2 regions of the Bacillus haimaensis genome follow, and region 2 is predicted to be linked to the other one. Evidence: predicted binding sites of a transcription regulator. Region 2 holds the regulator's gene; the other holds the start of a gene.

Region 1 (15,610 bases), 370 kb from region 2:
TGGTCTGACCTTTTATTGATTTTCTTCGTTTTGTTTTTGAATGATCTGAAGAGCCTCTGTTCGCTCTTTATTTTCTTCAAAGTATTGGACAAGGTCCCCTATGCGATCAATTGCATTCCAGCTCAGATGATGCTCGATGCCTTCCACATCTTCATAGATGTTCTCCTCGTCCACACCGATTACCCGCAGAAACTGTTCCAAAAGCTCATGGCGATAGACGAGACGCTTTCCGATTTTCTTGCCTTTGGAAGTCAACACAAGACCTCGGTATTTTTCATAAATCAGATACTTATCTTTATCAAGCTTTTGCACCATTTTCGTTACTGAAGAGGGATGTACCGCCAATGCTTCGGCTATGTCTGATACACGCGCATATCCTTTATCTTCAATTAGCATATAAATCTGTTCTATGTAGTCTTCCATACTTGGGGTAGGCATAATATCCCTCCATTTCCAATCCACGATCGTAACCGTCATTAAAATGATACATTAACTTGGCGCTACTGACAAGTTATGTAGAAAGGTTCGAAGATTTCAGTCTTTCATTAATGTTCTTTATATGATACATAATTCTTGTGACTCCGTTAAACACCCCTGTTGATTTCCGTTCCAGGCATTCGCTTATCCAGGAAGGTCTCAGAAGCCTCCTCGGCGCTATTGCGCCTGCGGGGTCTCCCTCGACACGCTGCTTCCGCAGGACAAAGAAGGCTGCGGAAGCGATACATCGCACGCAGAAAATGCTTGCATTTTCAAGGAGTCTCATGCCTTGCACTCCAATCAACAGGGGGCAAGCAAAATAATTAATTAATTCGGTATTTATTGCAATTTCGTCATCCAATACCAAGAACAACAATCTCTGGGGGACATTTTTAATAGAGCTCATTGACAGCCAGGAAAAGGCAGGATATCCTGTATTGTCTGGTACTCATATTGCTTGATTGCGAACTGTGTATGATATAGATATTCCATTACATAAAGCTTTTGACCATCGGCGCTGCATAGGACTCCCGAGGTGCCTGTGCCATTCATAAAGGATACACCGATTGGCCGTCCGATCAGGTATGGTATTTTCATTTGCCACATTAGGCATTCCCCCTTTTAGGATAATGTATGAAAAAAGGGATTGATGAGTACTTCCTAAAAATAAAAGACCTATTCGAACTGAGCGAATAGGTCTTTCACTTTAATATTTTATAGTCCGCACTTCAGCTGTGCACCACAATCTGTACATGTGTTGCATCCACCGATTTCCTTTACCGTTCCGATGCGGCATACCGGACATGTGTTTCCGACTTCCGATCCGAATTGCACGTTTGTGGAACGAAGATCATTGATTGTTTCCACCAGCACAACAGGTTTTTTCACGACATCTTCCATTTGGATCTGTTCGCTTTCTTCATCCATCGTGTTTTCTTCAGCTTTCAGGGTCAGCACTTGGGAGTCACGGCTCCCATCCACGTAAACCGTTCCACCTTTTGCGCCACCTTTGTAAAGTCGCTCATACACTTTTTTCACCTGATCAACTGTATAGCCTTTCGGTGCGTTTACGGTTTTGGAGATGGAACTGTCAATCCATTGCTGGATGATGCATTGCACGTCCGCATGAGCTTCAGGAGCCAATTCCATCGCAGAGATGAACCAGTTAGGCAGGTTCTCCGGATCTGCTTCCGGATTGGCATTCAAGTACTCCTGCACGATATCTGCCTTCACTTCAATGAACTTCCCTAAGCGTCCGCTTCGGAAATAGGAGAAGGAGAAGTATGGCTCAAGTCCTGTTGACACACCTACCATTGTTCCGGTAGAACCAGTTGGTGCAACTGTCAGCAGGTGAGAGTTACGGATTCCGGACGTAAGAATGCCTTCTTTAATATCTTCAGGCATTTTGCTCATAAAGCCCGTTTCCGTGAATGCTTTTCGTAGACGGTTCGTTTCTTCTTCTGTTGCACCCTGTAAGAATGGGAAGCTTCCCTTCTCTTTTCCAAGCTCAACAGAAGCACGGTATGCTGTCGTTGCGATTGTTTCAAATACTTGATCCACAAGCTCATTTCCTTTTTCGGAGCCGTATTCCGTTTCGCAGTAGATCAATAGGTCATGAAGTCCCATGACACCTAATCCGACACGACGCTCGCCAAGTGCCTGCTTTTTGTTCTCCTCAAGGAAATAAGGTGTTACATCGATCACGTTGTCCTGCATTCTCACACCGACTTCCACTGTTTGCTTCAGCTTTTCGAAGTTGACGGTCTTTGTTTCTTTATCTGCCATCTCTGCAAGGTTTACTGCAGCTAGGTTACAGACGGAAAATGGTGCGAGGGGTTGTTCCCCACATGGGTTCGTTGCTACAACCTTTTGTCCGTACGCTTTCGCATTGGTCATATCGTTGGCATTATCGATAAAGAAGATACCAGGCTCAGCAGAGTAGGTGGCACAGATGTTCACAAGGTTCCAAAGCTCTTTTGCCTTGATTTTTCTGTACACTCGTACCTTATGTCCAAGTTTCTCCCACTCACGAACGTCGCCAACCTCCGACCATTCCTTATTGTAGATTTCCATTTCCTCTTTATCGTAGCCCTCTACATCAGGGAAGCGCAGGTCGTAATCCACATCATTTTCTACAGCTTCCATAAAATCTTTTGTCAGCGTGATGGAAATATTGGCACCTGTCAGGAATTCCGGATTGTGCACCGTATAGGTTCCGCCCACTTTCAACTTCTGCTCTGCGTCTCTGATGATCTGTTCTGTGAATCCACCATAGCCAGGAATGTGCTTGAAGTTTGTGACTGATTGGTACATCGTAACTTCCTGATCTGTCAGGGGAGTGAATTTCAACTTGTCCTCTGCCGCTTTTTTGATGCTTTCATCATTTGTATTTTCGATAAGGTAGCGTAGAATTCTTGGGTTTTGCATTTTGGAGATGATGAATTCCACGATGTCCGGATGCCAGTCTGCCAGCATAATCATTTGTGCTCCACGTCTTGATCCACCCTGCTCCACAAGATGCGTCAATTTCGCAATATCATCCAGCCAGGAAACACTTCCGGATGATTTTCCGTTTACTCCTCTAGCCAGGGCATTTCTTGGACGTAGAGTAGATCCGTTCGTTCCTACCCCACCGCCTCGGCTCATGATCTCCATCACCTGCTTGCGGTGCTCGGAAATGCCTTCGCGTGAATCCTGGACAAACGGCATCACATAGCAGTTGAAATACGTTACGTCGGTATCCGCTCCCGCTCCGTACAATACGCGTCCTGCAGGTACAAAGTTGAGGTTGACAAGCTCATGGTAGAACTTTCCGAACCATTCCTGGCGCTTCTCTTCCGTCGTTTCAGCTGCAGCTAATCCTGTTGCATTACGTTTGGCGATTTGTTCGTAAAACACTTCAAGCGGCTTCTCGATGACGTCCAGTGTGCGTACCACGACACCAGTCTCCACTTCGCCCTGTCTAGTCAAAACTCCACGATACTCCTCTTCAATTAATACGGAAGCTTTTTTGGTAGACCAGTCTATATCTTGAATATAACCTAGTCCTCTTGCTGGGAATTTCGGATCCTCCTTGATCGTCAATACAACAAAATCTCCAGCTGTCAAGGTTACTTTTTCTGTATCTTTGAATGCGTAACGATCGAGCATCACTAGACGGGAAACACCTCGGTGCGTCGTTGTCATGTCCTCTGTAATAGGATGTACTTGTGGGAATAAGTTGATATCCTGATTCAATCGTTCAACATTGATTTTCGGTTTGTTTTCATTCGTGGCAATGGTCATTATTACAACTCCTCTAAAACTAGTAGTTCTACCAACATTTACTTCAGTAAAAATTGTGTGTACAGATAAGGTATCATACCTTCATATAAAATATCAATATATAGTGTCTGACATTTTTTCGACAATACTACATATTGATTTTCGGGCTAATAAATCATTATTTGTCAAATGGAAAAACAATCAAATAAATGAGATTGAGAGAGGAAAACAGAGATTACTTCGACAAAATCTCGTATAATGACGTATTTTGTCACTTGCGTAATTTCACGAATTATAGCGAGGTTTATGTATCAACCTTTCAAGAAATTCTTTCCTTTTGCAAGAAAAATATTTTTTATTTTTTTTTGGTTGACTACTACCTAAAAGCGCGCCACATTTTTAGTACCCTACTATATCTAGGCTAAAACAAAAAGATAACGAGAAAAAAATTCCCCGCTACCTTTTATAATTCCACTCATCTGTCGAATATTTACTATCCATGATTGCCTGAACTTCCTCAAGTTCGGATTCCGATAGTTCATATGGCTCCAGCTTTATGTCCAAGCCTTTTTCAAATCCCTTATAGAAGGCTTCCTTCGCCTCTTCTATCGTCACCGGGGTTTCCCTCAGCGCATTGATCGCCACAGCCTTGTTCTTGAAGTTTTTCTGCATGCGCTCCTTGACGCGATCGCTTGGATAGTTGAACAGGCTGAACAACATATCCTCATCTATTTCGAGTAGTATGGAGCCGTGTTGCAGTATGACACCCTTCTGGCGAGTCTGTGCACTGCCCGCCACTTTACGGCCTTCTACCACGAGCTCATACCAGGACGGTGCATCAAAACATACGGCGGACCTTGGATTTTTCAAGCCCTCCTTTTCCTCTTCCGTCCGGGGGATAGCAAAATAGGCATCCAACCCAAGCGCTTTAAATCCTTCAAGTATTCCTTCTGAAATGACGCGATACGCTTCCGTTACGGAGCGAGGCATTTCTGGATGATCTTCGGAAACGATGACACTGTAGGTCAATTCCTTATCATGAAGCACGCCTCGTCCACCTGTCGGGCGCCGGACAAAACCAAGCCCCAATTCCTTTACACGATCCATATTCACTTCTTTATCCACTTTTTGAAAATAACCAACTGATAGAGTCGGTGGATTCCATCCATAGAACCGGATGGTCGGGGGAATCTTGCCTGCGCTATGCCAATCCAGCAGCGCTTCGTCCAATGCCATGTTAAAGGCGGGAGACTGTTCCTTTGAATCAATATATCTCCAAATTTCTTTTGTCATAGGATGTACCTCTTTTATTATGTATGATGATTTAGTGTAACAAATCAACACCAGTAATTCAAAGTTAAAGCTTGGCAGTTTTTTGTTGCAGCTTTAGTAAAAGGATGACATTTTGTCCAAGCTTTTATATAATATACTTTGGAATACTAAGATAAAGAGGGGTTGTCAGCATTGTACGTTTTATTAGGAGTTTTGGGAGCTATCATTGCCTATTCGGTGATCATGTTCCTCTACCAACGCAAAATTCTTACCACTCTAACTGAAGAGGATTTTCGTTCCGGCTATCGCAAAGCACAGCTGATTGATGTTCGCGAACAAAAGGAATATGAAGGCGGACACATCCTTGGAGCTAGAAACATTCCTCTTTCTCAACTTAAAATGAGAAGCAAAGAGATTCGCAACGATCAACCAGTCTACATCTACTGCCAAAACACATTGCGCAGCGGCCGTGCAGCACAGATGCTGAAAAGACAAGGCCACACAAAGCTTTATCAGCTAAAAGGTGGCTTCAAGCAATGGGGCGGAAAGATCAGAACAAAGAACTAATAGCAAAGAGCACTTACATGGTGAATGTGAGTGCTCTTTTTTATACTCTATTGGATGGATTCTTTTATCTGATCGATATGCCTTCTTTCATGGAAGCCGATCAGCTGTACCCATTGCTGGGCAGAGAGGTCGCCAATCCAGCGATGGCTGAACCCGTAGGCATGCAGGGATTCGTCATCAGCTTCTTGGATGAAGTTATTAAGGTTTGCTCTCGATTGTTCAAGTAACTGCAAGAGCTCCGCCTTTGTGTAGGGATGACCGGATGGTACAATATCTTCCGGGGCTTGCACCTTGTATGTACGGTTTGCGAGGATTTTCTTCAGGTTCAGTTCTTTTTCTTCCACAGCAAGTTTTGCTTGAATCGCTTTTTTGAGACCGTTTACAATCTTGTTTTCTATCAGGTAAAGATGCTCCACGTTTTCGCTTACAGACCACAGCTCCGGACTTTTTTTAGCATGGAGCGTTTCCTCTTCAAGCCCGTCGAGTAGGTTCAGCAGTTCTTCCCTTGCTTCATAGGTTTTTACGTAATACATTCGTGATCCCTCCCTTTGTTTCTACTATTAATCATACTTGGTGGAGGGGAAAATGAGAAATGATATGATGATTGGAAAGTTTTTTAAGTAATGGGTAGTAGGTTACCCAGCTGAAGTAGGAGGACGTGGCAATCAGTTTTCCCACATCGGTGTGTTGAAAGGCATGATGCATGTATTGGATGAATAAAAAAGCGGCAACATCAATTTTGTAAAATATCCTAAAAACTTTGAGTTTATTGTTTGTGGAATCTACGATTTAGTACCTACATGGGAGTTGCTCTATAACGCAGGTTATGTTTCGTGGGAATAACGAAAATCGCAAGTTCTACTGCTGCGAAGGGTAACATCTGTAAGTTTTTGATTCCCTCATTAGCGTGCTTTGAACCGAGTGAGGGTATCATTCCATGCTTTTGATTCCCTCACTCGCTTGTTTTGAGCCGAGTGGAGGAATCATCCCATGCTTTAGATTCCCTCACTCGCTTGTTTTGAGCCGAGTGGAGGAATCATCCCATGCTTTTGATTCCCTCACTCGCTTGTTTTGAACCGAGTGAGGGTATCATTCCATGCTTTTGATTCCCTCACTATCTTGTTTTGAGCCGAGTGAGGGTATCATTCCATGCTTTTGATTCCCTCACTATCGTGCTTTGACCGGAGTGAGGGTATCATTCGACTTTAATTTATCGAGTCTCCACCATAATTTAGCGACTTTCTCCATTAATCTATCCTAAAGCCCGCTAAATCCAGAAATGTCCATTAATCTGTCCAAAAATCCTTTATAATCTATCTGACGACAAAAACATTAAATCCCCGCCCACGCCCAATAAACTCCGAAAAAAGAATAAAGCAGCGGCCCCTCCCAAGGGCCGCTGCTATGTAGGACAAGGAACCTGTCCCCGCTATCTTTGCAAGGGGCCAGGCCCCATTGCTTACGCTTCTTTCTGGTAACGCAACACAGGCTTACGCGCCGCCAGCGTTTCATCTAATCTCTTAATCACGGTTGTGTGCGGTGCTTCTTGCACGACTTCCGGATTTTCTTCGGCTTCGCGGGCGATCTGGATCATCGCTTCGATGAAGGAGTCCAGGGTTTCCTTTGATTCCGTTTCCGTCGGTTCGATCATGATACACTCTTCCACGTTCAATGGGAAGTAGATTGTTGGCGGATGGTAGCCGAAGTCGAGCAGGCGTTTTGCGATGTCGAGCGTACGGACGCCAAGCTTCTTCTGGCGCTTACCGGATAATACGAATTCATGCTTGCAATGTCTGTCAAACGGCAAGTCGAAATGCTCTGCCAGGCGACGCATCATGTAGTTTGCATTCAATACAGCATATTCCGTGACAGCCTTCAACCCATCCGGCCCCATGGAACGGATATACGTGTAGGCACGAACGTTGATACCGAAGTTTCCGTAGAACGGTTTTACGCGGCCGATGGAATCCGGGCGATCATAGTCAAAGCCGAAGCTTCCGTCTTCTTTTTTCACGACTAGCGGTTTAGGCAGGTAAGGAATCAAGTCCGCTTTTACTCCAACTGGACCTGAACCCGGGCCGCCGCCTCCGTGAGGTCCTGTAAAGGTTTTGTGCAAGTTCAAGTGAACCACGTCAAAGCCCATGTCCCCAGGACGAGCCTTACTTAGAACGGCGTTCAGGTTGGCACCGTCATAATAGAGCTTTCCGCCCGCTTCATGGACGATTTGCGCCATTTCGAGAATATTTTCTTCAAACAGTCCAAGTGTGTTAGGGTTCGTCAGCATTAGTGCTGCCGTGTCTTCCCCAACCACTCTGCGAAGATCCTCTAAATCCACCAAACCATTTTCATTCGATTTTACCGTAATCGTTTCAAGTCCAGCAACTGTTGCTGAAGCAGGGTTTGTACCGTGCGCAGAGTCTGGCACGATAACCTTTGTACGCTTTGTATCGTTGTTTGCTTCATGGTAGGCACGGATCATCATTAATCCTGTCCACTCACCGTGGGCACCGGCAGCCGGTTGAAGGGTCACTTCATCCATTCCTGTAATTTCAATCAAATGTTCCTGCAGGTCATGCATCAATTCAAGCGCACCTTGGACCGTCGACTCGTCCTGCAGGGGATGGATATGGGAAAAGCCCGGGAAACGCGCGACATTTTCATTGATTTTCGGGTTATATTTCATTGTACAAGAACCTAGTGGATAGAATCCGGAATCCACCCCATGGTTACGGTTGCTCAGCGCAGTGTAGTGGCGCATGATATCAAGTTCTGATACTTCCGGAAGCTCAGGTGCTTCTTCACGAATGAATTCTTTTGGGAATAGCTCGTTTAAATCTACTTCAGGCACATCATTTTCAGGCAGGCTGTAGCCGATGCGGCCTTCTCTGGAAAGTTCAAAAATAAGTGGTTGATCTTGCTTATTCATGGCTGCCATCCCCCAATTCTATCACTAGTGTGTCAATTTCTTCTTTTGTACGCAGTTCTGTTACTGCAATCAGCATATGGTTTTCAAGCTCAGGGTAGTACGTCCCCAGGTCATAACCGCCAATGATTCCTTTATCAAGCAGCTTACGGTTCACTTCTTTGATAGGAGTGGAAAGCTTCACGACAAACTCATTGAAGAATGGTCCGCTGAAGGTAACTTCCAATCCTGCAGCTTCCATTGTGCGTTTGGCGTATTGAGCTTTTTGGATGTTCTGTACAGCCATTTCCTTGACGCCTTTTTTCCCTAGGGCTGTCATCGCAACAGAAGCAGCCAGTGCATTCAATGCCTGGTTTGAACAGATATTGGAAGTCGCTTTATCGCGGCGGATATGCTGCTCACGCGCTTGAAGTGTCAATACAAAACCGCGTTGGCCTTCTTCATCGACTGTCTGCCCTACTAATCTACCAGGAACCTTACGCATCAATTTCGTTGTTACCGCAAAATAACCACAATGTGGTCCACCGAATTGTGTCGGGATACCGAATGGCTGTGCATCACCTGTTACGATATCTGCGCCAAATTTACCAGGAGGTGTCAACGCTCCAAGTGCCAACGGATTAGAGGAGACAACGAACATTCCCTTACCAGAGTGTGCAAGCTTTTCGATCTCCTGCATCGGTTCGATCTGACCGAAGAAGTTTGGATACTGAACCATGACCGCTGCAATTTCATCTGACATCATTTCTTCGAGTGCCGCAACGTCTGTCACACCATTCTTCGTCGGAATTTCAACCACTTCAATGTATTGGCCCTTTGCGTAGGAGTTTACCACTGCCTTCGCTTCCGGATGAACAGCACCTGAGATCAGGACTTTCTTTTTCTTTGTATGTCCTGCAGCAAGCATTGCCGCTTCTGCGAAGGAAGTCGAGCCATCATACATCGAGGAGTTTGCTACATCCATGCCAGTGAGTTCGCAGATCATCGTCTGGAATTCAAAGATTGCCTGCAGCTCCCCTTGGGAAATTTCCGGCTGGTATGGGGTGTATGCCGTATAGAACTCGGAACGGGAGATCACATGGTCCACGATGACTGGCATGTAATGGTCGTACACACCTGCTCCAAGGAAGGAAGCATGCTTTCTCAAGTCTTTGTTTTTCGCAGCCAGATCACTTAACTCACGCATTAATGCGGATTCAGATTTTGCTTGTTTGATTTTCAGTTCTCCATCAAATCGTACACTTTCCGGGATATCTGAAAAAAGTTCATCTATGGAAGATACGCCAATTACGTTCATCATCTCTTGAATATCTTGGTCGGTCATCGGCAAATAACGATGTTTCATGTTGAAAGCCCCCTCAGTTTTTTGGACGTTGATAAAATGGTGTTTTGACAACTTTAGCTTTTAAGCGCTTTTTACGGACCTGAACTTCCACTTCCGTCTCAACCTCCGTGAATTCCTTCTTTAATAAGGCGAGGCCGATGTTCTTCTTTAATGTTGGAGATTGTGTGCCAGTCGTCACTTCCCCGACTTGTTCCTCTCCTACAAAAACTTCATATCCATGGCGAGGAATACCTTTATCGATCATTTCGATCCCTACCAGTTTGCGCGGTACGCCGTTTTCCTTCTGATCCTTCAATACTTCTTTTCCGAAGAAATCCTCTTCCTTGTTCACCTTTACGGCAAAGCCGATTCCAGCCTCAAGCGGAGTGATATCCTTGGATAGCTCCTGGCCGTACAATGCAAGGTTTGCTTCAAAGCGCAGCGTATCACGCGCACCAAGTCCACATGGAATCACGTTTTCATCCTTTAGGATTTCATTCCAAAGAACCACCGCTTTTTCACTCGCACAGTAGATTTCAAAGCCATCTTCGCCTGTATACCCTGTGCGTGAAACTAGTGCAGGTATACCATTTAATTCTACATTTTCTTTAAATTTAAAAAATTTGATTTCTGATAAGTCTGTACTGGTCAATTTCTGAAGAGTTTCCTCTGCCAATGGGCCTTGGATCGCAAGCTGTGCAAAGGTTTCTGACACATTAGTAACAGTAACTTCCTCTGTCACCTTGCTTGCCAGCCAATCATAATCCTTTTCAATATTGGAGGCATTGACCACAAGCAGATAGTCCTCATCGGCTTTTTTGTAGACAAGCAGATCATCCACAGTACCGCCATTTTCATAGCACATTGCGGTATATTGGGCTCCGCCATCCTTCAGTTTGGAAACATCGTTGGTCATCATTTTTTGCAGGTAAGCCAGGCTGTCTTTGCCTTTGACTTCGATTTCCCCCATATGCGAGACATCGAATAAACCTGCTTTTGTTCTTACGGCTTCATGCTCTTCCTTGATACTGGAGAATTGCACAGGCAAGTCCCATCCACCGAAGTCGATGGTCTTCGCACCAAAATCTTTATAAACTTCAAACAACGGAGTTCTTTTCAATTCAGTCAATTACTTCTCCTCCTCTACCCTTATAAAAGATTGTAAGCCTACTAAAAATGCTGTTTTCCAAAAAAGGACAGAGAAACTCCTTTTTTATAAAAGAGTTCCTCTGTCCTTGGCACCTGAAAGTTTACCTTATTTATATAAGGCTTTCCCCTTTGGTGGTTCATCTAAAGTTGAACGCTCTCCAGAGATGCGTCAAACAAGTGTCTTTTTGCCTGAGAGATTCACAATTAAGCTTGTTTGCTCCTTCGGCGCCGCCATACTTCGGCAGTCTCTCCCCTTGTTCTCATTCGCGAATATATAATTTTGCTGAAAATGGTAACAATAATAGAAAGATAAATCGTCAGATCCTTCTTTCTCAGTATGGATCACCGTATTGTAGGAAAATCAACCTTTCAAAGCTCACTATTATCCTACCATTAGAGAAAGCTTTCTGGCAATACAAAAAGACTGACATTATTATTTTTATATAGCTAATCGTTCGTCTTTCAAGCGTACGATTATCATTATTTGCTAATGAAAACGCTATCTATTTTTCAACCACTATAAATTGGATAATTCAGAAAGGATGCTCATGCATGAATGTGGAGATTGTATTCGACAAAGGTTGGCAGGAAGAACTGTTAAAAAGGATGGATGATGACGGTCCATGGGCGAACTATGAATTATTCAAGCTAGCACTGGAAGTGGAAAACCATTTAAGTATACCGGAGTTTGAAGGCTTGCTGGCACCTTCCCACCTGCCGCAATTGACGCCGCTTCCCCATCAGCTTGAGGTGGCAAGGAATGTGGTGGAAGAAATGAACGGAAAAGCGATTCTTGCTGATGAGGTGGGACTCGGTAAAACGATTGAAGCTGGGCTTGTCCTGAAGGAATACATGATTCGCGGGTTGGTGAAAAAGGTGCTCATCCTGGTTCCCGCCTCCCTTGTTTCCCAATGGTCGGTCGAGCTCTATCAAAAATTTTACATACCAGCCATCGCGCAGCGCAAAAGCTATGTGTGGGAACAGTGCGACGTAGTCGTCTCCTCGATTGATACGGCTAAAAGAAGTCCTCACCGCGAAATTATCAATAGTCTCGAGTACGATATGGTCATTATTGATGAGGCTCATAAACTGAAAAATAATAAAACGAAAAACTATGAATTTGTGCAAAATCTGAAAAAAAAGTTCTGTTTGCTGCTGACTGCCACCCCCATCCAGAACAAAGTGGAGGAGATATTCAATCTTGTTTCACTACTGAAGCCTGGACATCTGGGAAGTTTAAGCAATTTTGAAGAAGTGTTCCAGGCGAAGGACAGGAAGCTTGAAAACGATGAGTACCTGAAGGAGCTTGTTAATAAAGTGATGATCCGGAACCGACGCGGCGATACCGGCATTGATTGGCCAAAACGCCATGTGGAGTCGTGCATGATTGAATTTTCACCGGAGGAACAGGAGCTTTATAACACCATCAATAATTTACGGTCTGATCCTTCTGTTGCGATTACCAGCCAGTTTTCCATCATGACCCTTCAAAGGGAAGCCTGCAGCAGCAGGGAAGCGGTCTATTATACAGTCAAAAATATGATCGAGCGAAAGCAGCAGGAGAACCCAAACTATATTCCGGCACCTGGGTTGATGGAAATCTTTCAAAAAATCGATCTTGTCGGCCGAAATTCCAAGGCGGAAAAAGTACTGGAGCTTATCCGGAAGGTAAATGATAAAGTAATCATTTTTACGGAATACCGGGCCACCCAGATGTACCTTCAATGGTTCCTGAAGCAGCATAGGATTACGTCCGTCCCTTTCCGTGGTGGATTCAAACGCGGAAAAAAGGACTGGATGAAGGAGCTTTTCAAAAATCATACACAAGTGCTGATTGCAACAGAAGCAGGCGGAGAAGGAATCAATCTGCAATTCTGTAACCATATCATCAACTATGACCTTCCCTGGAATCCGATGCGGCTCGAGCAGCGGATCGGCCGTATTCATCGCTTAGGGCAAGAAAGGGATGTTCACATCTATAATTTTGCCACAAAAAACACGGTCGAGGAGCATATATTGAAGCTTTTATATGAAAAAATCAATCTGTTTGAGCGTGTCATCGGTGAGCTTGATGATATCCTGACAAAGCTAGAAATCAAAAATTTGGAAGACCACATCCAGGATATCATGCTGCATTCGAAGTCGGAGGGAGAAATGAAAGTCAAGATGGAGAACCTTTCTTCCATTATAGAATTTGCGGATAGCTTGAAAAAGGAGGAGGAGCCACATGCAGCAGCAGGAAATTCATAGATTCCTGGAGCGTTATTTTACGGCAAACAGTTGTGAGATCTTGGAGAATACAAATAGTCATTTGGCGGTCCAGCTCTCCATCGAGATGGACAAGGAGTTGATGAACCGCCCATTCTATTGGCACTATCTCGAGAAAACAGGCGGTGTGCCAAATCCGATGCAATTGACACTGATTACAAATAACAACGAGGCACCGGATGACCTGAAGGGAGATACCGTACATTTCGGATCCCCGAGACTGCACCAGATTTTTGAATCGACCAAGCGTCTTGCAGGATACATCCGACTGTATGAGGATGCCAAGGTTGCACCAAATGTCGGCCATCTCCCACTTCACCCGTGGCTGAATGTGAATATGAAGGTCAGCTACCAATGTGATCGGAAAAAGGACGTTATCAAGTCGCTTGGTATTCACCTAATTTCAGGAAGTATTATAGAAGGGTTTCAAGATGTCTTGAATAAAACTCCAGTCACTCCCAAAATTCCCGATTTTTGTTTCACCATGTCACCAATCATTAAGCCGGCAAGCGGACTTTCCAGATTGGAGCATTATGTGAATGGGTTTATTGCAAGCGAGGACCACACTTGGGCAGATGCTGCAAGAGAGCGCTGGGAGAAGGACCTTCAGTTGTTGGATCATTTTTATGAGGATGAGGAGGAAAAGCCGGAATCCTATGAAACGGAGAAAAAGGCGCTTCAGGAGCAGTATGAACCAAAGATCCATGTGTCCATCATAAATGGCGGGCTTTTTTATCTTACCCCAGGATTTATGAACCGCGTTCAGAATGGTAGGTAGGAGTTGGGCTTCTAATTAAGTTAATGGAAAAGAGAGCGATCCGGATTTCATCATGAAATGGATTGCTCTTTTGTTATTTATTTGGCACCCTGCCTTCTGGTACTATAGAGCTGAAGGTCAGTCGTTGTTAAGGGAGTGATTGGGTGATAGTAATTGAGACGGATAGACTTCTTCTACGGAAGGTGGTAGAGACCGATGCGGCATTTATTCTGCGATTGTTGAATGAACCAGGTTGGTTGGAGTATATTGGGGACAAAGGAGTCCGTTCTATGGAGGATGCTGTCCATTATATTAAAACCGGCCCTCGTGCCATGTATGAGCGAGAAGGCTTTGGATTGTTTCTGGTCGAATGGAAGGGTAACCAAGCACCTATCGGCTTATGCGGGTTAATCAAGCGGGATGGTCTTGACGATGTAGACATCGGTTATGCACTTCTTGCAGATTATCATGGTCAAGGATTCGCCTTTGAAGCAGCCCAAGGAACTTTTGAATACGCCAAAGAAATTGGACTGAAAAGGATTATCGCCATCACAACAAAAGATAACCACTCTTCTATGAAGCTTTTGGAGAAGCTCGGAATGAACCCAGACGGATTTGTGATATTACCAAATGATAACGAAGAATTGAAGAAGTTTTCTATAGATTTGTAGGTCTACAGTTGGGACAAGGAACCTGTCCCTCTGTTTCATATTTACGAGATATAATGGAAAATCCAAAACAAATGAACAACCGCAACTGTCCCATAACCGAGAACAGCAGCGACACTTATGTATTTGACCAGTAAAGATCTGATATCTTTTACATAATAAAGAAGAATTAGCAGGAAGATCGAAAAGAATGCTTTTACCCCGAGAAACAGTAAGGGATCCTTTTGGTAGAGACCAGCCATCATAGGATTCGCTTCCTCAATCATATTCAAGTTTAAGCCGATGAAGGTAGCAACAGCATCAAATAGATTTAAAACAAGTAATAGGATTATTAGCCTCTTCATCAGTCTCGCCTCTCTTCGTTCTTTTTTAAGAACATTATACAACTTATCGGTCCCTGTTTACAAACAAATCGTTCTTTTTAAAGAATATTAAAACATTCGACATCAATTAAAATGCCCAGTTATAATGAAAAGAAAAAGGTGTAAGGGGAAAAGGTATGAAAATGAAGCTTTTCTGGCTCATGTTAATGTTGATACTAGCGATTTTGATAAGTGGCTGTAGCGGAGACAAAACCAAAGAAAACGAGAATGTTGACGTTGATCGGGAAATTACCATTATCGGGCATACAGGGACGGAAGTGGATGACTTCTTCTTCGAGCCTTCCAAGATTACTGTTAAAAAAGGAGAAACTGTCAAACTAATCATGGAGAGTGCCAATAATGTCGGCCATGGCATACAGGTACCTGCTTTGAAAATCAACCTGTCTGAAAGAGAGCCTGAGGTTTTCACTGCGGATAAGACGGGAGAATATGAAGGAAGATGTAGCGTACTATGCGGAGCCGGACATTCTGTTATGAGCTTTAAAGTGATTGTGGAGGAAGAATAGAAAAAAGCAATCTTCTCTCGATTTTGGAGAGAAGATTGCTTTTTTAGTTGTT
Region 2 (15,610 bases):
TTAGATGAGTAGGTTTCGTTCCCGTCTGCTTTTTGCTTTAATTACGCTCATTATTGTCGTTCTTGTCGGGTTGGGGCTTTTATTGGGACAACTTTTTAAGAGCTTTTATCTTAATACATTCAATCAGCGTCTCGAGAAAGAAACCAACCTTGTCACGCTATTAGTGGAAGAGGAAGCAACCATCACGCCTTCGCTGCAAAAACACCTCGAGGATATCGGAAAGACGTTAGCTGCGAGAATCAGTATAACAGATCTAGATGGCACCCTTCAGTATGACACGGACGGCAGTGTGCAACCTGAAGAGGATTCCCATCAGGATGTGCTGCAGCAAATCATAGAAAAAAACAAAGATAAGCAACGCGTCTATTATGAACGAAATGATGAAATGTACTATTATGGTGCTTCCTTGATGAGAGATGGTGAACGCGCTGGGTTTGTGGTTTTAAGCACGCCTGTAGAATCCCTCCACAGGGTCAATCAACAAATCTGGGGACTATTGATTGCAAGTCTCGGTGCTGCACTTGTTGTCATTCTATTACTGGGGGTCAGAATTACAGCCCAATATACGAGACCGATTGAATCGGCAACAAAAGTGGCAATGGAGCTTGCCAAAGGGAATTATAAAGCGAGAACCTACGAGGAGCACGTGGACGAGACAGGGATGCTCAGCCAATCGATCAATGTGCTTGCAAGAAACCTGCAGGACATGACAAAAGCGCAGGAAATGCAACAGGATAGACTTAGCACATTAATTGAAAATATGGGAAGCGGCTTGATTTTGATTGATGGAAGAGGCTATGTGAATCTGATCAATCGTGCTTATAAGGAAACCTTTCATGTAGAGCAATCCGACTATTTATACCGCTTATACTATGAAGCATTGGAGCATAAAGAAGTAGTGGAGCTTGTGGAAGAAATTTTCATGACGGAAGTCCGTGTAAGAAAGCAGCTTGTGCTTCCCCTTAAAATTGAACGAAGGCATTTTGAGGTTTACGGGGCACCAATCATCGGCACTAATGATGAATGGAAGGGAATTGTACTTGTTTTCCATGATATCACAGAGCTGAAAAAGCTGGAGCAGATGAGAAAGGACTTCGTAGCTAACGTATCTCATGAATTGAAGACACCGATCACTTCCATCAAGGGGTTTTCGGAGACGCTTCTGGATGGAGCCATGAACGACAAAGAGACACTGGAGTACTTCCTTTCCATCATATTAAAAGAGAGTGAGAGACTTCAGTCGTTGATAGAAGACTTATTGGATCTTTCCAAAATAGAAAGACAAGGCTTCAAACTCAATATGGATTATGTGGATATCCATGAATTATTGGAAGATATCCTTATCATTCTTGAAGCAAAAGCCAAAGAGAAAGAAGTTGATCTGGAGCTGTTGAAAGCGAAAAGAGACCTGTTTATCTATGGGGATAACCCTCGGGTGAAACAGATTTTCATTAATCTTATCAACAATGCATTAGCCTACACCCCGTCCGGCGGCAAAGTGAGCGTGACAGTCCAGGATGCAGGTGAGAAGGTGGAAATAACCGTTTCAGATACAGGAATTGGTATGGATGAAGAGGAGATACCCCGAATTTTCGAGCGCTTCTATCGTGTAGATAAAGCGCGTAGCAGAAATTCCGGTGGTACAGGGTTAGGACTGGCAATTGTCAAACACCTGGTGGAAGCACATCACGGCAGTATGACAGTTGAAAGTAAAGTGAACAACGGGACAGCATTTAAGGTGAAATTGTCCAAAGAAAACAAAGATTTACAATAGCTTTACATTTCTTCCATTACTGCTTAACAAACCTCTGTTACTATTACTATTGAAAACCCCTTCATCCAAGGAGCCAATTTTGGCAGGCGAGAACACCTCTGTTCTCGCCTTCTTTTTTTTGTGGGAAGGCTAACCTGAAAATAAGTGTGTGCTCTGTTTAACTCCCTGTTGATTTCCGTTCCAGGTGTTCGCTTTCCGCGGGGCGGTGCTTGAGCCTCCTCGGCTAGCCTGCGGGGTCTCAAGTCTACCGCTATCTCCCTCAGGAGTCTCACACCTTGCACTCCAATCAACAGGGGCGTCAGGTGACTCATAACGTCTGCACTAAATTTTCATATCTAATGTGTAAATCTTTTACATTAGGGTCTTTGGAAAAACAAAAGTGTTGTTTTGTGTGTATACTAGCTGTTGATTGGAGCAATAGGCGAAGACTCCTGCGGGAGGTAGCGATTAGTGGAGACCCCACTGGCGAAGCCGAGGAGGCTCCACAATCGCCCCGCGGAAAGCGCAGCCTAGTGCGGAAATCAACAGCGGTGCTAAACAGAGACTTTGTGAAAATGAAAAACCTCTGTAAAAAAAGAAACTTTCCTGTAACTTGAACGTATTAATCACTGAGAACAAAAAAAGGGGAGAAGACAACAGTGATGAGTTTAAAGCGCATATATACAACTGTGTTTCTTGTGGTGCTGGCTGTCATGCTTGGAATAGTGGCCTTTAGTTCCTGGTACACAGTCGATCAATCCGAACAGGCTGTCATCCAGACCTTCGGGAAAGTGGAAGAGGGAATAAGTGAACCGGGTCTGCACTTCAAGATGCCTTGGCCGATCCAGACTGTGGAAAAGCTCTCAAAAGAGACATTCAGCTTACAGTTCGGCTATGAGGAAAAGAATGGGGAAGTTGTAGAATTCACCAGTGATACAAAAATGATAACCGGAGATGAAAATATCGTCCTTGCAGACATGGTTGTCATGTGGAAGATAACCAACCCGGGTAAATACCTATATAATTCGGACGACCCGCAAGCGGTGCTTTATAATGCAACATCCGCTTCTTTAAGAAGTATCATCGGAAGCTCGCAAATCGATGAGGCCCTAACATCAGGAAAAGGGCAAATCGAAGTGGAGGTCTTTGATCTATTAACTTCACTTATGGAAAAGTATGACGTTGGTATATCAGTAACCGCGGTTAAACTGCAGGATGTGGAACTTCCGAATGCGGAGGTTCGTAAAGCATTTACCAATGTTACTGATGCGAGGGAAACAATGAACACCAAAATCAACGAAGCGAACCGCTACCGAAATCAGAAAATGAATGAAGCGGAAGGGGAAAAGGATGCAATCATCTCAAGAGCAGAAGGGGAAAAGGCAGCCAGAGTCGAGCAGGCACGTGGGGATGTTGCCAGATTCAATTCCTTGTACGCTGAATATGTGAATGCACCTGACCTGACTAGAAAACGATTGATTCTTGAGACTATGGAAGAAGTCCTTCCATACGCAGAAATCTATATCATGAACGATGATGGCAATACGATGAAGTACTTCCCGATTCGTCCAATGGAGAGAACGGAAACGACGGGCACAACTCCTAAGCCTCCAACAACGCAGGAAGGAAGTGGGACAAATGAGTGATCAGAACATCATAGATTTAGAAGGTCGTAAACCTACCTATGAGTGGAGAAAGATGGTCAGAGGTGGGATAATAGCAGTTCTTCTTATCGTCCTGCTCGGTGTAGGAATTGCTAATGTGTTTGTGGTAAAAGAAGGGGAATACAAGGTAGTCAGGCAGTTTGGAGAAGTAGTGGAAATTGTTAGTGAACCAGGACTCAATTTCAAAGTTCCATTTGTTCAGACTGTAACGACCGTACCTAAGTATCAGATGCTCTATGATGAAGCTGGAGCCGAGATCAATACAAGAGATAAGAAAAGAATGTTGATCGATAACTATGTGGTATGGCGCGTGGAAAATCCTGCAGAAATGATAGACAGTTTAGCCAATATCGTCAATGCTGAAACAAAAATGTCTGAATTTGTGTTTTCGGTTGTTCGAACAGAGCTTGGCCAATTGAATTATGATGAAATCATCAATGATGAAAAATCCTCCAGGGGAAGTCTGAATGACCGTGTAACGGAAAGGGTCAATGAGCTTTTGGCAAAGGATGGATATGGCATTGTGGTAACAGATGTCAGGATGAGACGAACTGACCTGCCGCCTGAAAATGAACAGTCTGTCTTCACGCGAATGATTTCAGAGCGGGATTCCAAAGCACAGGAATACCTTTCAAAAGGGGACGCAGATAAAAATATCATCATTGCCAAAACCGATAAAGAAGTACGTGAGATTATAGCTAAAGCAGAAGCGGATGCAGACGTGATCCGTGGGACAGGAGAAGGAGAAGCGGCGAAAATATACAATGACAGCTTCTCCAAGGATGCTGAGTTTTACGAACTATACCGTACACTCGAATCCTATAAGAAGACAATCAACGGTGAAACAGTCATCGTTCTGCCGTCCAGTTCCCCATATGCACGACTCCTAATGGGCTATATGGAGTAAAAAAAATCAATAATGCCGCAATTTTTCTTTCTGTTCTTATCCGTGATAAAATAGAGAGGGAGATTGCGGCTTTTTATTTGAGTGATTTATTAAAGAGAAGTGTTGATTTTTAAGTATACTAGCTGTTGATTGGAGCAATAGGCGAAGACTCCTGCGGGAGGAAGCGTTTAGTGGAGACCCCACAGGCGAAGCCGAGGAGGCTCCACAAACGCCCCTTGGGTCGCTGCGCCTAGTGCGGAAATCAACAGCGGTGTTAAGAGAGTCTGAAGTATTTACATAGACCATAAAAGGAAGAAGGAGGAATTCACATGGCAAACAAATTAGTCCTGATTGATGGGAACAGCATTGCATATCGCGCATTTTTCGCGCTGCCCCTTTTAAGCAATGAAAAGGGAATACATACGAATGCAATTTACGGTTTCACGATGATGCTAATGAGGATCTTGGAGGAAGAAAAACCGACACATATGCTTGTGGCCTTTGATGCAGGGAAAACAACCTTCCGTCATAAAACTTTCGGAGAATATAAAGGGGGAAGACAAAAGACCCCACCTGAGCTTTCCGAGCAATTCTCCTTTTTAAGAGAGTTATTGGATGCCTATAATATTAAACGCTATGAACTGCCTGAATACGAGGCGGATGATATTATCGGAACCCTTGCCCGGCAGGCAGCCAACGATGATTTTAACGTGAAGATCATTTCCGGGGACAAGGATCTGACTCAGCTTGCAACCGACAAAATAACGGTGGATATCACGAAAAAAGGGATCACAGATGTTGACTCCTATACACCTGCCTTCATTGAAGAGAAGTATGGCTTGAATGTGGATCAGATTATTGACATGAAGGGCTTGATGGGTGATTCCTCCGATAACATTCCTGGGGTTCCGGGAGTCGGGGAAAAGACGGCAATCAAGCTGTTGAAGGAATTTGGCACCATTGAAAAGCTCCTGGAATCCATCGATCAGGTCAGCGGTAAAAAGCTGAAGGAAAAGCTTGAGGAGAACAAGGAGCAGGCAATCATGAGCAAGGAGCTTGCAACGATCATGACGGAAGCGCCTGTTGAATTGCAGGTGGATGAACTAATTTATGAAGGCTTTGATAAGAAGAAAGTCATCTCGATATTCAAAGAACTGAGCTTCAACTCCTTATTGGAAAAGATGGGGGACGAAGGGGAAACAGTTACCGAGGACTTAACGGACATTACGTTTGATGTTGTGGATGAGCTGACTGCCGACCATTTTGCAGAAGAGAACTTTTTCATGGTAGAGGTCCTTGAAGAAAACTACCACCGGGCAGACATTCAAGGATTTGCGCTTGTGAATGAAAAGGGCAACTTCTTCATTCCGACTGAAGTGGCACTAAAGTCAGATGAGTTTAAGAACTTTGCAGCAGATTCCACAAAAAAGAAGACCGTCTTTGACGCCAAACGGGCAATCGTGGCATTGAAATGGCAAGGAATCGAGCTGAACGGGATAGATTTTGATTTTATTATCGCCTCCTACATCGTTAACCCGTCTGATACGTCCACGGATCTTGCAGAGATCGCACGGAAGAAAGGATATCATCAGATTGAAACGGATGAAGCGGTCTATGGCAAGGGTGCCAAACGGGCAGTGCCGGATCAAGAGACGGTATCTCAGCATCTAGTTCGTAAAACCTTCGCGATGCAGGAGATGAAGGAATCTTTTATCCATGAACTAAAGGATAACGAACAGCTTGAATTGTTTGAGGAACTCGAAATGCCATTGACACTTGTACTTGCGGAAATGGAAGCGCTCGGTATTAAAGTTGATAAAACCCGCCTGGAGGATATGGGACACGACTTATCTGAAAAGCTAGAGAAGATAGAAGAGGACATCTTTGAGCTTGCCGGTGAAAAGTTCAACATCAACTCGCCAAAGCAGCTTGGTGTCATTCTTTTTGAAAAGCTCGGACTTCCACCGGTGAAGAAAACGAAAACAGGATACTCCACCTCAGCCGATGTACTCGAAAAGCTCGCGGACAAACATGAGGTCATTCGCCAGATCCTTCTCTATCGTCAATTGGGGAAATTGAAATCAACCTATATCGAAGGCTTGTTGAAGGTTGTGCATGAAGACACCAATAAAATCCATACACGCTTCAACCAGGCGCTAACCCAAACTGGCAGATTAAGCTCCATTGATCCAAACCTTCAAAACATCCCAGTCCGTCTGGAGGAAGGCAGGAGAATCAGGGAGGCATTCATTCCATCGCATAAGGATTGGGTCATTTTTGCGGCGGACTATTCTCAGATCGAGTTAAGGGTCCTTGCCCATATTGCCAATGATGAAAAGCTGATTGAAGCATTCAGGGAGGATGCAGATATTCATACGAAAACCGCCATGGATGTGTTTCATGTAGCGGAGGATAAGGTCACTTCCAACATGAGACGCCAGGCGAAGGCGGTCAATTTCGGTATTGTCTATGGAATCAGCGACTATGGTTTATCGCAAAGTCTGGATATCACGCGCAAAGAAGCAAAGCTGTTCATTGACCGCTATCTGGAGAGCTTCCCGGGAGTCAAGCAGTATATGGATGACGTGGTACTCGAAGCGAAGGATAAGGGCTATGTAACGACCCTGCTTCACCGTCGCCGCTATTTGCCGGAGATCACAAGCAGCAACTTCAATCTGAGAAGCTTTGCTGAGAGAACGGCGATGAACACCCCTATTCAGGGCAGTGCAGCCGACATCATCAAGAAGGCGATGATTGAAATGTCGATGAGATTGGAAAAAGAAAACATGCAGGCGAAAGTGCTGCTGCAGGTGCATGATGAACTTGTTTTTGAAGCTCCGAAAGAAGAAATAGAAAAGTTGAAGAAAATCGTGCCGGAAGTGATGGAGCAAGCACTGGAGCTGACCGTTCCGTTGAAGGTCGACTACTCCTACGGCTCCACCTGGTACGATGCGAAATGATGTAAGGGAGGTGTTTTTATGCCAGAGCTTCCAGAGGTTGAAACCGTCAGAAAAACACTTCTACACCTGGTGCAGGGAAAGAAGATTAAAGCTGTAAGAGTTCTTTGGCCAAAAATGGTGAAAGAACCTGATGATGTCGCCTTATTTGAGCATATGCTTGTGGGGCAGACCATTCAGACGATAGGTCGTAGGGGGAAATTCCTTCTGTTCTACCTGGATGACTATTGCATGGTTTCCCATCTTCGTATGGAAGGTAAATACGGACTTTACCAAAAGGATGAACCTTTCAATAAGCATACCCATGTGTTCTTCCATTTTGAGGACGGAACAGAGCTCCGCTACCAGGACGTGAGGAAGTTCGGAACGCTCCACCTTTATAAAAAAGGGGAGGAGCTGAAGGCGAAGTCGCTTGCAAGCCTTGGACCGGAACCATTTGACGAGGAATTCAGCCTCGCCGGCTTCAAGGAAAGCCTCTCCATGAAAAAAAGGAACATCAAAGCCGTCCTGCTTGACCAGACCGTTGTAGTGGGGCTTGGCAATATCTATGTGGATGAAGCGCTTTTTCGTGCTGGGATACATCCTGAACGGTTCGCCAACAGCCTGTCCGATCAGGAACTGGAGATATTGCAGAAGGAAATTGTCCTCACGCTTCAGGAAGCGGTGGATAAGGGTGGAAGTACAATCCGATCCTACATCAATTCTCAAGGTCAGATCGGCATGTTCCAGCTAGAACTGTTTGTGTACGGGAGAAAAGGGGAACCTTGCAAAAAATGTGGAACGGAAATAGAGAAATCCGTGGTGGCAGGGAGAGGGACCCATACGTGTCCGATCTGTCAGCCGAAAGAAAGATAATTCTCACGTCCGGAAAAACACATCGAATGGGCTCCTGCCATATACTATCTCAGTGATAGTTAGGGAGGAGCTCTTTATGATTCCATACATCTCACTTGTTCTTTTAGCATTTGCTGTCAGTCTGGACAGTTTCAGTGTCGGTTTGACATATGGCCTTAGAAAAATGCATATGCCGCTCAAATCGATCAGTATCATTGCATGCTGCTCTGCTGTTTCACTTTTGCTGGCGATGTTTGTTGGCACGATACTTACAACGTTCCTTTCTCCTGTTTATGCAGAGAGTATAGGAGGAGGGATTCTCATTCTTCTTGGAGTCTGGGTGCTATATCAGTTTTTTAAGTCGAATGCGTCTGAGGATCCAACGCTGATTGGAGAGAAAATCCTATTCAATCTGGAAATCAAGTCTTTGGGAGTCGTCATCAATATTTTGAGGAAGCCGACAGAAGCCGATTTTGACAAATCAGGGTCCATCACTGGACTAGAGGCATTCTTCCTTGGGATTGCATTATCGCTTGACGCATTCGGAGCCGGGATAGGGGCCGCGTTGTTAGGATATTCCCCGTGGATGATGGCTGTTTCTGTTGCGATGATGAGTTCCCTATTTGTTATCACTGGCATAAAGCTTGGAAGAATCTTTTCTGGAGTATCTTGGATGAACAAATTTTCCTTTTTGCCAGGTGTATTACTTATTATTATCGGGATTATCAAGATTTGAGGCTATCTGTTCTACAGAAGCCTCTTCCATTAGAGAGGAGTTGGACTGGCCCATGATTATTGGATTGACCGGCGGTATAGCCAGTGGCAAAAGTACGGTGGCTGCAATGCTGAAGGAATACGGTCTGCCGATTGTTGATGCTGATGTAGTAGCCCGCGAGGTGGTGGAAGTTGGTGAGGAAACCTATGGGAAATTGGTTTTTGAGTTTGGAGAAGGGATTTTACAGGAGGACAAATCTCTGGACCGGGTAAAGCTTGGAAAACTCATTTTTGAAAACAAAGAAAAAAGAGAGCGCTTAAATTCCATTATGCATCCGAGTATTCGCAACCGAATGAAGGAAGAGACAAATGAGTATCTAAATAATGGATATCAAACGGTTGTCATGGATATTCCGCTGCTGTTTGAAAGCAAACTCACCCATCTGGTAGAAAAAACGTTGCTTATCTATGTGGATGAAGAGGTGCAACTCGATAGGCTGATGAGAAGAAATGATTTATCCCGCGAGGATGCCATGGCTAGAATCTCCTCACAAATGCCGCTCCGGGAAAAAGTGGATCTAGCGGATGAAGTTATTTACAACAACGGTTCAATAGAAGAAACAAAAGAACAGCTACATACTATATTGAAGAAATGGGCTATCCAAAAATAGGGATATGCCCTTTTTTTAATTTTTTCATGACATATTCAAATTAAATATGTTATACTAATTGCAGGTAATCATAACATAAGTATAACATATATACAGAAATGGGGAATTTGCATGAAGGCAAGGGTTGCAATTAATGGTTTTGGACGTATTGGAAGAATGGTATTTAGACGTGCCATCCAAGAGGAAGGTTTGAATATTGTTGCAATCAATGCGAGCTATCCAGCCGAAACGTTAGCTCATTTAATTAAGTATGACACAAATCATGGGCGTTTCGATGCGGATGTCTACGCGGAGGACAACGCTCTTATTGTAAATGGTAAGCGCATTCAATTGGTCAATAACCGTAATCCGGAAGAATTGCCTTGGAAGGAAATGAATATTGATATCGTAATTGAAGCGACAGGGAAATTCAATGCACGCGATAAAGCGGCGCTTCATATGAATGCAGGGGCAAAACGAGTGATTCTGACTGCGCCTGGTAAAGATGAGGATGTAACCATCGTAATGGGTGTAAATGAAGAAGCCTTGGATTTGGATCAGCATTATGTCATTTCAAATGCATCTTGTACAACCAACTGCTTGGCACCTGTTGTGAAAGTCCTCGATGAGCAGTTCGGAATCGAAAATGGCCTGATGACGACGGTTCATGCATATACAAATGATCAGAAAAACATCGATAATCCTCATAAGGACCTGAGACGTGCAAGAGCGTGCGGGCAGTCCATCATCCCGACATCGACCGGTGCAGCGAAAGCATTGTCCCTTGTATTGCCGCATCTGAAGGGTAAGCTGCATGGTATGGCATTACGTGTGCCTACTCCTAATGTCTCGCTGGTAGACTTGGTTGTGGACTTAAAGCAGCCTGTAACAGTGGATGATATAAACAATGCATTCCAAACAGCTGCAGTCGGATCCATGGATGGCATCTTGGGTATAACCATGGAGCCTCTTGTGTCAGTCGACTTCAACACGAATCCACACTCGGCAGTGATCGATGGTCTATCCACCATGGTAATGGGGGAAACCAAGGTGAAAGTATTGGCTTGGTATGACAACGAGTGGGGCTACTCCTGCCGTGTTGTGGACCTGGTTCATTATGTAGCGGAGAAAATGGTAGAAGCGAAAGAAGCAATGGCTGGATAATATTCCCGTAGTATGTACTCAAAAAATGTGAAAGCGGTTAACATACCATGTTAGCCGCTTTTTTGCGTTGGAAGAAAAGGGAGGATGAGTTCTTTCTTTTTCTGATAACAAAAAAATATGAAATGCATGTTGCAAAACTAATATAAAAACAGTATACTATTTTTCGTGAACTTCTTGAAACGGTTATGTGGCTACTTAAAGGGTTAGGACCTCTCTGGACTAACTTTCCCCCGTGGTAGTAATACAATAATCAATTTTCACCTTTGAGGAATTCATGTATTCTAAAATATGTTAAAGGGGGAACGTGAGATGGAAACAGTAGGTCGTCACGTTATTTCAGAATTATGGGGTTGCGATTTTGATAAGTTGAATGATATGGATTACATTGAAAAAACTTTTGTTGATGCTGCGTTGAAATCCGGAGCTGAGGTTCGCGAGGTTGCATTCCATAAGTTTGCACCACAAGGAGTTAGCGGAGTTGTCATCATCTCTGAATCACATTTAACTATTCACAGCTTCCCGGAACACGGATATGCAAGCATTGACGTTTATACATGCGGTGAGTTGGATCCTAACATTTCTGCAGATTACATTGCTGAAGCTTTAAATGCTCAGACACGTGAAACAATCGAACTTCCACGTGGAATGGGTCCTGTTCAAGTAAACAAAGCGAAAGCACTTTAAAATTATATCTAAATCGATTAAAATGGTAAGAGGTGTATAATATGCACCTCTTTTTATTATATCTTTTTTCCTACATATCATTTCTTTTATATAGAACGTAGTAAATCTAAGGGGTTGTCAAATTATCGTGGGAGCTATTCAAAAACTAAAAAACCTACTATCCACTCATACGGAGACAAGGGAAAATCATATCGATGCAGCATTGCGAAGCCATTATTATAAGGTATCCAACAAAAATGCCATGAAAGCCCTCCAGGAGATGTTCCAAAAAATGGACGGGTTTACAGTCAAATCCGTTTCAGAGGAACATGGAGAAATAGCGGTGCAGGTGAACAAAGGAAAAAAGGCATTTATGGTCGTGACAGTGATTTCGGTGAGGCCATTTGAAACGGCGATCGACTTTTCCGTTACAACGGATACTAGCATTCTGCCGACAGATTTCGGCTTTAGTCGCAAGCTGGTCCTGCATATGTACCAAGAACTTAATAAATCTCTCAACTATACAGGTTCTGGTTTAAATTCGGAAAGATAAAAATACGATAAGGAAATGGAGCTGAAACCCTTATGAAATGTCCAGCTTGTCAACATAATGGCACCAAGGTATTGGATTCCAGACCAGTGGAGGAAGGGCGCTCTATTCGTAGACGAAGAGAGTGTGAGTCCTGCTCCTATCGCTTTACCACATTTGAAAAGGTGGAAGAGATGCCTTTGATCGTGGTGAAAAAAGAAGGGATCAGGGAAGAATTCAGTAGAGAAAAGGTGCTGCGTGGCCTGATAAAAGCTTGCGAAAAAAGACCGGTAGCGCTCAAAGTGCTAGAAGACATTGTCATCGAAGTGGAAAAGGAACTTCGCAACATTGGCATATCCGAAGTGAAGAGCGATATTGTCGGTGAGATGGTGATGGAGCGACTTTCCAAAATTGACGAGGTTGCTTATGTGAGATTTGCCTCAGTATACCGTCAATTTAAGGATATTAATGTTTTCCTTGATGAATTAAAAGAGATAATAGAAAAAGAGCGGAAATAATATCGCATAATTAGCAGAACAGAGAGGAGAATTTTCAGCCTCTCTGTTTTATCATTAATCACTTATAGTTAGAGAAAGGTTTGAATGTATTATGTCTGAACGGCATTGGAAAGAACTGGTCCCTGTTGATCGCTATATGGTCCGTGCCAGCGGGGTACTTCAATCATTTGATCGGAAAATATTGACCATGCTTTATCAGCCTCTTCTCGGCTACAGGGGGTTCAGCCTGTTTATGACGCTTTGGAGTGAGCTGGACCAGGATCGGCTCTGGGGGGAAGAGACGACCCATCACGGCATCATGACAACGATGCAATGCAATTTAAAGGACATCCATCAGGAACGGATCAAGCTGGAAGGAATCGGACTGTTGAAGACTTGGGTGAAGGAGGACGAGCATTCCCGGACGTTCATCTATGAGCTTCAGCCTCCCCTTTCTCCTGATGCCTTCTTTTCCGAGCCTATGCTGACCATCTACCTCTATAATCGTCTCGGGAAGACAAAATACTTGAGCGTTAAGAAGTATTTTTCAGATGAGGCGATTCCTGAAGCGGATTACACCCAGATTACCCGTCAATTCAGTGACGTCTTCCAATCCGTCCAAGCGGAAAATATCGCCTATGCCGCAAATGAAGAAACGATGGAAGAGCTGCAGCTTTCAGAGGATAAAGAGTGGATAGGACGGAAGTCCGGTCAGGAGCCGGAAGTCGGGAAAAGTGAATTTGATTTCGAGTTGTTCTATGCAGGTCTTTCGGATGTGGTAATTCCAAAGAAGGCGATCACAGCAAAAGTGAAGCAAGCCATTCAGAAGCTCGCCTTTATCTATCAGATCGATCCAATAACGATGAAGGATCTGATGATGAATGTCATTGATGAAGACGATATGATCAATCTGGAAAAATTAAGAAAATCGGCACGTGACTGGTATCAACTGGAGTACCACAATACCCTTCCCTCCCTGGTGGAGAAAACGCAGCCGGCCAACCTTAAACAGTTTTCCGATAAGAATCCTTCTTCCAAGGAAGAGCAGCTTATTCAGCAGCTAGAAAATGTTTCACCTAAAGCGATGCTCACAGACCTCTCGGGAGGGGCGGAGCCGTCCGTATCGGATTTGCGCATTGTCGAGGACGTCATGTTCAAGCAGCAGCTCACCCCTGGGGTAACAAACGTATTGCTGTACTACGTACTATTGAAAACAGACATGAAGCTGAACCGCAAGTATGTGGAGAAAATAGCAAGCCACTGGGCCCGTAAGCAGGTCAAAACAGTGAGCGCGGCGATGGAGCTTGCTAAAGAGGAGCATCGCCAGTATCAAAACTGGGCCGATACGAAAACGACGAAGAAATCTGCCTCCACTCCGAAAGAGAAACAGGTTCGAAACCGCTTTGTAAGCGAGCCGGACCTTGCTGATGACAATGCCGAAAGCTTCCAAGAAGTTCAGGAACAGGACAAACAGAAGCTCGCAGAACGTCTTGCACAGTTGAAGAACAGAAAGTTGAAGCTTGATAACTAGAACCACATAGCCGCGTGCACTCGGTTTGTCAGAGTGTTTCGCGGCTTTTTCGTCTTATTTTTTCTATGAAGAGTGCTCCTTCTCACGTTATTCATGCAATTATTGGGTATGGTAAAATAAATGCACAAAAATTTCATGTTGGAAGGAGGTACGATTTGTGAAAAAAGTGGCACTTATTTTAAACCCGAACGCCGGGAAGCGAAAACTCGCAGAGTCAATTGATGTGATTAAAGAAAAGCTGCAGAAAGGCTTTTATGACGTGGAGATTTGTGTAACAAAGGAAGCTGGGGATGGAGCAAAGATAGTTTCGGACCTTGAAGGCAAGGTCGACCTTATCATTGGCGCAGGTGGGGATGGAACCATCTATGAGCTGATCAACGCCATTTGCAAGCTGAAAGAGCGTCCTGCATTTGCCATTATACCGGGTGGCACCTGCAATGATTTTTCCAGGACAATCGGGATGAACCAGGACCCGATCCTTGCTGCGGAACAGATTGTGGAAAAGAGAATGGAACTCGTCGATGTAGGAAAATGTGAAAAGCAATATTTTCTTAATTTTTGGGGAATCGGCCTGATATCAAAGGTTTCGGATAATATGGATACCCAAAATAAACAGCTGCTTGGAAAGCTTTCGTATTATATCAGTGCCGGCCAGACGGTTTTCGATAGTGAACCCTTTCAGCTGAAAGTAAAGAGTGACAGTACCAACTATGATGGAGAAGCGATGATGCTTCTGATTGGAAATGGCTCCTATGTGGGGGGATTCCAGTCCTTCTTTCCGGAAAGCCATGTCCAGGACGGGGTGCTTGATGTTCTGATAGTCAAACAAACCTCCCTCACCCACTTATGGACGTGGATGCAATCCAAGATCCAGCAGCAATTTCCTGCTGAAGCAAACGAAGACCTGATTTACTTCCAGGCACGGGAGATTGAAATAGAGACTAGCCCCAAACAAGAAATAGATTGTGACGGGGAATGCAATTTCAGCACTCCATCCAAAATAAAGATTCTACCCAAGCATCTGAAAGTGCTGGTGGGAGACTTTGCTGCTATAGTATAGAGAGGTCTCCAAAATTTAGCCATAAGGAGGAGGGGTGTTGAGAAAATAATCCCCTCTTGTTCCTTATATTTGTTATCATTTTTTCCCTCGTCCTCCCATATACATAGAATCAGGTGTACCAAAGGGGGGACAAACTTGTTTGAGATTTCCTTTCGCGATGAATTGGATGCAAAAACAGTGTTTTTATCTATACTTGAGACAAATCCAGAAGGTGATTCAATCCTTTCTTTACATAAAGAAAAAATTGTAGTGGAGTCAAAGGATCTCGATTTTTACCAACATGCTATCATACCCGCATTAAAGAGCTTCATTACAAAGGTGAAGGAAAAAGCGTATATTGTATCTACCTTGGAAAATACATTTTACTTCAAGGATGAAGAAGAGCACGAGCAGATTCTATGTATCTTGCAATCTATCCTTCAAGGGGAAAGAAGCGATATACCCAATCTCCCTCCCATACAGGAAAGGGAAAAACAGCTTGACTCCATCATCAAGGGCTTTTTTTGGGAACCTGTTTCCTTTTCTTTTGATTCCTTTGTGACTTTCCGTCTAAAAGAATACTATGATACCCTGCAGATCTATCTGGAGGCGGCAATAGATGAATACAAGCTGGAACAGGAATACCAGACCTTCATCCATCAGCTGCGGGAGCTGTTGAACGCTACGGATTCCAAATTGAATGAGGTCCACCTTGTCTACCAATACCAA

The links. Region 2 encodes NrdR, which represses ribonucleotide reductase genes. Its sites were predicted from a motif close to AACACNATATATNGTGTT; they were not measured.
Region 1: ABN702_RS05005 (vitamin B12-dependent ribonucleotide reductase) is a predicted target of NrdR. The motif match lies at 3,853-3,870, and genes of this name have one in related genera.

Annotation. Positions count from the first base shown of each region.
Region 1 covers NZ_CP158164.1:1,017,917-1,033,526, reverse strand. The annotation lists gene mntR (transcriptional regulator MntR) at 13-438, opposite strand; gene ABN702_RS05010 (hypothetical protein) at 880-1,083, opposite strand; gene ABN702_RS05005 (vitamin B12-dependent ribonucleotide reductase) at 1,192-3,762, opposite strand; gene ABN702_RS05000 (lipoate--protein ligase family protein) at 4,198-5,034, opposite strand; gene ABN702_RS04995 (rhodanese-like domain-containing protein) at 5,257-5,580, shown strand; gene ABN702_RS04990 (DinB family protein) at 5,628-6,113, opposite strand; gene gcvPB (aminomethyl-transferring glycine dehydrogenase subunit GcvPB) at 7,040-8,506, opposite strand; gene gcvPA (aminomethyl-transferring glycine dehydrogenase subunit GcvPA) at 8,499-9,848, opposite strand; gene gcvT (glycine cleavage system aminomethyltransferase GcvT) at 9,862-10,956, opposite strand; glycine riboswitch at 11,144-11,240, opposite strand; gene ABN702_RS04970 (DEAD/DEAH box helicase) at 11,529-13,226, shown strand; gene ABN702_RS04965 (YqhG family protein) at 13,204-14,022, shown strand; gene ABN702_RS04960 (GNAT family N-acetyltransferase) at 14,166-14,672, shown strand; gene ABN702_RS04955 (DUF5658 family protein) at 14,714-15,013, opposite strand; gene ABN702_RS04950 (hypothetical protein) at 15,169-15,558, shown strand; gene ABN702_RS04945 (C45 family autoproteolytic acyltransferase/hydolase) at 15,602-15,610, opposite strand, start outside.
Region 2 covers NZ_CP158164.1:648,573-664,182, forward strand. The annotation lists gene ABN702_RS03100 (response regulator transcription factor) at 1-12, shown strand, start outside; gene pnpS (two-component system histidine kinase PnpS) at 5-1,774, shown strand; gene hflK (FtsH protease activity modulator HflK) at 2,416-3,399, shown strand; gene hflC (protease modulator HflC) at 3,392-4,324, shown strand; gene polA (DNA polymerase I) at 4,633-7,263, shown strand; gene mutM (DNA-formamidopyrimidine glycosylase) at 7,282-8,115, shown strand; gene ytaF (sporulation membrane protein YtaF) at 8,192-8,830, shown strand; gene coaE (dephospho-CoA kinase) at 8,883-9,479, shown strand; gene ABN702_RS03140 (glyceraldehyde-3-phosphate dehydrogenase) at 9,591-10,622, shown strand; gene speD (adenosylmethionine decarboxylase) at 10,932-11,306, shown strand; gene ABN702_RS03150 (cytosolic protein) at 11,434-11,838, shown strand; gene nrdR (transcriptional regulator NrdR) at 11,871-12,332, shown strand; gene ABN702_RS03160 (replication initiation and membrane attachment family protein) at 12,424-13,842, shown strand; gene ABN702_RS03165 (diacylglycerol/lipid kinase family protein) at 14,000-14,902, shown strand; gene ytxC (sporulation protein YtxC) at 15,038-15,610, shown strand, end outside.